Regions from separate parts of the Paenarthrobacter sp. NPDC089322 genome, predicted to be linked through region 2. Evidence: riboswitches for the same ligand, from Rfam matches in the RefSeq annotation. Region 2 holds a riboswitch; the other holds the start of a gene.

Region 1 (3,222 bases), on a different contig from region 2:
GGCAGCGGGCGGGCACCGGCCCCAGGATTCCGTCGACGGAGACAGGACCATCAGGTCCTTCATTGCCGACGTCGGGCGATCAATGTCAGCTAAGGCTTCCTGAATCGCGCTGTCCTGCCTGATTCCGCCCCGGTTCGTTCAGGCCGGTTACACCCTGCTGCGTGGTTACCGGCATCCGGAGCTCCGGCAAGTAGACCTTTCCGCCCGACGCCAGGAATTCCTCACTCTTTTCACGCATGCCGTTGTACATTCCGGCGATCGCGGCCTGTGCTTCGGCTGAGCCGTACTCGTCCCGGATGTCCTGGCTAATGCGCATGGAGCAGAATTTGGGTCCGCACATGGAGCAGAAGTGCGCGGTCTTTGCCGGTTCGGCGGGCAGGGTTTCGTCGTGGAAGGCTTCCGCGGTCACCGGGTCAAGGGAGAGCGCGAACTGGTCACGCCATCGGAATTCGAACCTGGCTTTGGAGAGTGCGTCGTCGCGTTCGTGCGCCCCCGGGTGGCCCTTGGCGAGGTCGGCTGCGTGCGCCGCGATCTTGTAGGTGATCACGCCTGTTTTTACGTCGTCCTTGTTCGGCAGGCCAAGGTGTTCTTTCGGTGTCACGTAACAGAGCATGGCGGTGCCGTAGCGTGCGATTTCCGTGGCGCCAATGGCCGAGGTGATGTGGTCGTAGCCGGGAGCAACGTCCGTGACCAACGGGCCCAGGGTGTAGAAGGGGGCACCCTTGCAGAGTTCCTGTTGACGCTCCACGTTTTCGCGGACGAGGTGGAACGGAATGTGCCCCGGCCCTTCAACCATGACCTGCACGTCGAACTCCCATGCCCGCTGCGTCAGCTCGGCGAGCGTGTCCAGCTCCGCGAACTGGGCGGCATCGTTGGCATCGGCCGTGGCGCCCGGACGCAGGCCGTCTCCGAGTGAGAAGGCGACATCGTACTTCGCGAAGATCTCGCAGAGTTCGTCAAAATGCGTGTAGAGGAAGTTTTCCTCGTGATGGGCAAGGCACCATCCCGCCATGATCGAACCGCCCCGGGAGACGATCCCTGTCACACGGTTGGCGGTCAGCGGCACGTACCTGAGCAGGACACCGGCGTGGATGGTCATATAGTCCACGCCTTGTTCACATTGCTCGATCACGGTGTCCCGGAAGATCTCCCAGGTCAGCTTGTTGGCCTCACCATTGACCTTCTCCAATGCCTGGTAGATAGGCACCGTGCCGATCGGGACGGGGGAGTTGCGGATGATCCACTCCCGCGTGGTGTGGATGTCGTCGCCGGTGGAGAGGTCCATGACGGTGTCAGCACCCCACTGCGTTGCCCACTGCAGCTTGTCCACTTCCTCGGCGATGGAGCTTGTGACGGCCGAGTTCCCGATGTTGGCGTTGATCTTCACCAGGAATGCCTTGCCGATGATCATCGGTTCGGATTCGGGGTGGTTGATGTTGCTGGGGATGATTGCACGTCCGGCGGCCACCTCGCTTCGGACCAGTTCCACGTCGCAGTTTTCCCGAAGGGCCACGAACTGCATCTCGGGGGTCACAATGCCCTTCTTCGCGTAGTGCATCTGCGTGACGGTCCTGCCTTCGACGGCGCGGCGGGGCACCGGCTGCGTGCCCTTCCACTCCGCAGAGGCTGCTCCCCGGCGGACGGCGGACTTACCGTCGTCGAGCAGGTTCCGTTCCCTGCCCGAATAGGCCTCTGTGTCCCCGCGGGCTTCAATCCAGGCCGCGCGGAACGGTTCGAGGCCCATGACCGGGTCGCTGCCCGGCCCCGCTGTTCTGTAGACCTGCAACGGCGCGTTGGCTTGGCCGTTGGGCGAGGGCTCCAGCGCGATTTCCGTGACGGGGACGCGTATGCCCGTCTCGCGGTCCTCCACGTACGCCAGCGAATGCGATTTCAAGGATTGGGTAACAGCCTGGTACCCGGAAGGGTTTGCCGTGTTTTGGGCAGGGCTGTGCTGTGTTTCTGTGGTGCTCAAGGATACTCACTTCCTTCGCCGGCATTACCCGGACAGGTTCAACGGTCGCAGACTGCATCAGTCCGATCTCAGCCCCTGCAGGGGCCCCCGTGTGGTCGTAGACGAAGCTACCACAGCTGCCCGCGGGCTCCCAGTCATACAGGCGCGGCGGGGTCCCGGCGCTAGGATTTTTTCCGTGGCAAACATCATCGAGTTCAGCGGGCCCGTGCTCGTGTCGGCGGACCGGGAGCTGCGTGGCCTATGGTCCGTCGACGGAACCCTGACCTTTGAGCGACCAACAGCCACCCCGGACACCGTGGTGGATGGCTGGGTCCTTCCCGGCTTTGTTGATGCCCATTGCCATGTGGGACTCGGTGTAGGCGGGGCAGTGGACGAGCAGACGGCTCTCGCCCAGGCCCGGGCCGACCTCCAAGCCGGGACATTGCTGATCAGGGATGCGGGGTCGCCCAGCGACACGCGCTGGATCCAGCAGCGTTCCGACTTGCCCCGGCTCATTCGCTCGGGTCGCCATATTGCCCGGAGCAAGCGCTACCTCCGCGGCCTTGGCCATGAGATTGGCCCGGAGGAGCTCGTGGAGACCGTCCGGAAGGAAGCCCGCGACGGCGACGGCTGGGTCAAGCTCGTCGGCGACTGGATCGACCGCGATGCCGGTGACCTTGCGCCCTCCTTTCCGAAGAACCTCGTCAAGGATGCAGTCTCCGCCGCCCACGACGAAGGCGCCCGCGTTACGGCCCACTGCTTCGCCGAGGACACGATCGACGACATGCTCGACGCCGGAATCGATTGCATCGAGCACGCCACAGGCCTCTTGCCACGGCACATTCCCCGGCTCGTGGAGGAATCGGTGCCGATCGTTCCCACGCTCATCAACATCGCGACTTTCCCGGACATCGCTGCCCAGGCCCAACCGAAGTTCCCTGGCTACGCCTCCCACATGCTGCGCTTATGGGAGCGCCGGCGTGAGCGGGTTGTGGAGGCTTTCGAAGCCGGTGTCACCATCTACGCAGGGACGGATGCGGGGAGCGTCATTGCGCATGGCAGGATCGCTGATGAGCTCAAGGAACTGCACGACGCCGGCCTGCCGCCGGGCGCTGTCCTGGACGCTGCTGCGTGGCGGGCCCGCGCCTGGCTGGGAGCCGACGGCATCAGCGAGGGTGCGAGTGCCGACGTCGTGGTTTGCTCAGAGGATCCCCGACTGGAACTGGAGACCGTGGGCAGGCTCAAGCATGTGGTCCTGAGAGGGAACATCA
Region 2 (3,222 bases):
TGCGGAACCTTGAACCGGAATTCGGGCCTGATTCGCGCTGTGCCTCAACGCCGTGGACTTCGGATCGAAGCCCGCGAGTCATCCCATGAACAATTCCAAGGGGCATAACCCAAGTGTTGGCGTAAGCACCGAAGATCAAGATTACGCTAGTTTGACCTTCAGCTGCAAATGAGGCCGGGCCTGGAGGCCGCCAAGTGACGTTTGTCACCAGCTTGAAAGGGGCTCGCCCGGCACCGTGCCCCTACAGCTTACAGCGCCCGGACCCGCATGACGGGATCTGCGAAACGACGCGCGGCAACGGACAACGGAACGGGCAATGCTTCCTTCGAGCCTGAACCTCAGGCGTACAACCTGGGTGCGTCAAAGAAGGCTGTTTCGTAACGGCAGGATTGCGCGAAGGCCTCCACCATCGCAGCGCGCTCGGCGCCGGAAGCCATGCGTGCAGCGACGTCCGTGAAGTCGATGGCTTTCCTGGTTGCCGCGGCAAAGTCCTCGTCGGCGTAGGTCTTGAGCCACTCGGCATACGGGTGGTCGCTGGACGCGCCGGCAGCCACATAGGCTGCGTGGAGTTCCTGGCCTACCTCTGCGTACAACCAGTAGCACGGCAGGATCGCTGCCAGCAGTACCGCGTAACTGCCCGCGGCCGACGATGCCACGAGATGATCAACATACGACTTGGTGACCGGTCCTGTCCGGGTGGAAGCCTGGCGGGTACTCAGCCAGTTCCTGTGCAGTTCCGACTCCACTTCCAGGCATTGCTGTGACGACCGTGCCCAGAACAACTGCTCTTCCTCCGTCGGGGCAAGTGCTGCAGCCCTCGCCAGGACCCTCGAATAGCCGTTGAGGTAGATGGCGTCCTGGGCAAGATAGTAGTTGAACCCGCTTTCCGGAAGAGCGCCCGACTGCAGTCCTTGAATAAAGGGCAGGCCGTAGATGGCCTCCAGTTCCGGCGTCGCTTCCTGCCACAGCCGCGCCGCGAAGTCGCCGGGCCGCAAGGTGTCGGTGAGGTGGTGGAAGTGATTGATCGGTCCGCTGCCGCTGCCGACTTCCAGCCGGTCCGCCGTCGTGAGGGCCTGCAGCAGCCATGGCTTCACCTCGCGCAAGGAAGCTTCCCAGTCACCTGTCCGGGCTTGGACCGTAGCCAGCGCGGAAGAGAGCGAGCAACCGGTACCGTGGCTGTTGACCGTCGCCACGCGGGGACCGGCCACCTCTATCACGTCCTGCCGCAAGAGTCCGCTTGTATTGATCAAGGCATCAGGGCATTCGCCGCCTGCAAGATGTCCTCCCTTCACCAAAACCGTGGTGCCGCATTCAGCTGCGAGCCGTTTCCCCTGGTCGAGCGCCGAGGCCCAGTCTCCGGCCTCGGACTCCCCGAGCAGCATGGCCAATTCGGGAAGGTTGGGAGTGATCAGGTCAGCCAACGGCAGGAGCGTCCGCAATGCGGCCTCGGCAGATTCCCGCAGGAGGCGGTCGCCGCTGGTGGCCACCATCACCGGGTCAACAACCACGACGGCGGGACGTACCTCTTCGAGCCAGGTGCGGACTTCGTGGACAACAGCCGCGTCACCCAGCATCCCGATCTTGACGGCATCGATGGCGACGTCGCTGCTGATGGCAAGCAATTGCTGACGAAGGAACTCCACGGGTGGCACGTGCACCGCGGTGACACCCAGGGTGTTCTGCGCCGTGAGCGCCGTGATCGCCGCCATGCCATAGCCGCCATGGGCAGCGATGCTCTTGAGATCCGCCTGGATGCCGGCGCCGCCCGAGGGATCAGAGCCGGCAATGCTGAGCACCCGGGGATGGGGCCGGCCCACGGCAGCCAGGGGGTAGACAGGAGAAAACGACGATGAAGTCATCAGGACATCCCTTCGCCGGTGCTAACCGGACAGGTTCAACGGGTCTGGATCTCAGCCCGGCCCTTCGCCCGGCACCCCGTGTCAACCTCCAAGCCTAGCCGGGAAGCAATGGCGCCCTGCAACCCATACACCGTTCGGGTCCGGATGTGACCGGCGGCAAATCGGCCGGAGCCGCCTCCCGGCTTGTCCGCACGGCAAAAGGCCCCGCGTTCGCCGCAGTGAGCGGTGAACGCGGGGCCCTTCTGTTCTGGCTCCCATGCCACACGTGCGCTTCTTAGCCACGTGCTTAATTTCCGGGCTAGAGTTCGGAAGCGGGTACTCCGACCCCGAGGATGATGGGCTCTTCCGCCACAGTCTTCTTGACGGGTTCCCCGGGGGCCTTGGCCTCGTGCGATGACCCACCCGCCGCGGAGGCTGCTACCTCGTGGTGCTCAACGCTCGTCTCGTTGGCGGCGCCCTGTGCCCTGCTCGCGCTTCGGTTCCTGCGTCCGCGGCGCCCCCGGGACGGCGATGCGGCCTCGGACCCGGCAGGACGAGAAGCCTCTTCCTCCGGGGCGGGTGCGCCGAGGTGCGAGAATGCTTCGGCCAGAAGATCCAGGCTCATGGCCGGCTTGCTCGCTGCGGGCTCTTCGTGGTGCTCAACGAACGGCAGGGCAACCTCTTCCCCGCCAAAGCGAAGGACGGGAGTGGTCCGCCCTTGCCGGGTGGCGCCTGCCTCATGGGAGTCAGGAGTGTCCGCTCCGCCCGCCTCGGACGATGATTTAGCACTGCCTGTGGTTGCACCAGCGGCATCGGCGTGCTGCTGGCCGGCCGCAGCGCGTGCTTGCTCCTCCGCGCGATGAATCTCGTCGTCGTGCAGGTGGGCCGCATGCGCCGCAGCGGCGATGGTTGCCAAAGCGGCCCTGGTTGCTTCGGCTTTGGCCTGGCGAACCGGGTCAACGGCCTCAACGCTTGCCGTAGGTGCCGGCGGAGCGGAAGAGGTGTGGACCGGCGTCGAAGACTCTGCGGGGCCCTGTCCGCCACCCTTGCCGCGGCGACGCTTGCGTTCCGTCCGGCCTGCGGGTTGTTGAGGTTCCGCATGCGGACGGTGGTGCTCGGCGGCCACGGTGTTTGCGCGGCGGTGTTCCACGGGTTCGTCATGGGTTACGACGCCACGGCCGGCACAGTGCTCGCACTGCTCCCCGAACACCTCAAGCAGGCCGGTGCCCATACGCTTTCGCGTCATCTGGACGAGGCCCAGCGATGTCACTTCCGCCACCTGGTGCTTGGTGCGGTCACGGCCGAGGCACTCCACCAAGCGCCGAAGCACCAGGTCCCGGTTGGACTCCAGGACCATGTCGATGAAGTCGATCACGATGATGCC

What was found. Region 2 has a riboswitch for thiamine pyrophosphate ahead of thiD (bifunctional hydroxymethylpyrimidine kinase/phosphomethylpyrimidine kinase). Riboswitches for the same ligand answer to the same signal wherever they lie in the genome.
Region 1: linked by a shared signal. The riboswitch ahead of thiC (phosphomethylpyrimidine synthase ThiC) and the one ahead of thiD (bifunctional hydroxymethylpyrimidine kinase/phosphomethylpyrimidine kinase) in region 2 are both predicted to bind thiamine pyrophosphate.

What each region holds. Positions count from the first base shown of each region.
Region 1 covers NZ_JBFBGW010000003.1:348,613-351,834, forward strand. Annotated here, with positions in the region: gene AB0N65_RS05560 (alpha/beta hydrolase) at 1-103, shown strand, start outside; gene thiC (phosphomethylpyrimidine synthase ThiC) at 86-1,972, opposite strand; TPP riboswitch at 1,966-2,073, opposite strand; gene AB0N65_RS05570 (amidohydrolase family protein) at 2,148-3,222, shown strand, end outside.
Region 2 covers NZ_JBFBGW010000002.1:353,673-356,894, forward strand. Annotated here, with positions in the region: gene thiD (bifunctional hydroxymethylpyrimidine kinase/phosphomethylpyrimidine kinase) at 339-1,859, opposite strand; TPP riboswitch at 1,850-1,948, opposite strand; gene AB0N65_RS03710 (Rne/Rng family ribonuclease) at 2,158-3,222, opposite strand, start outside.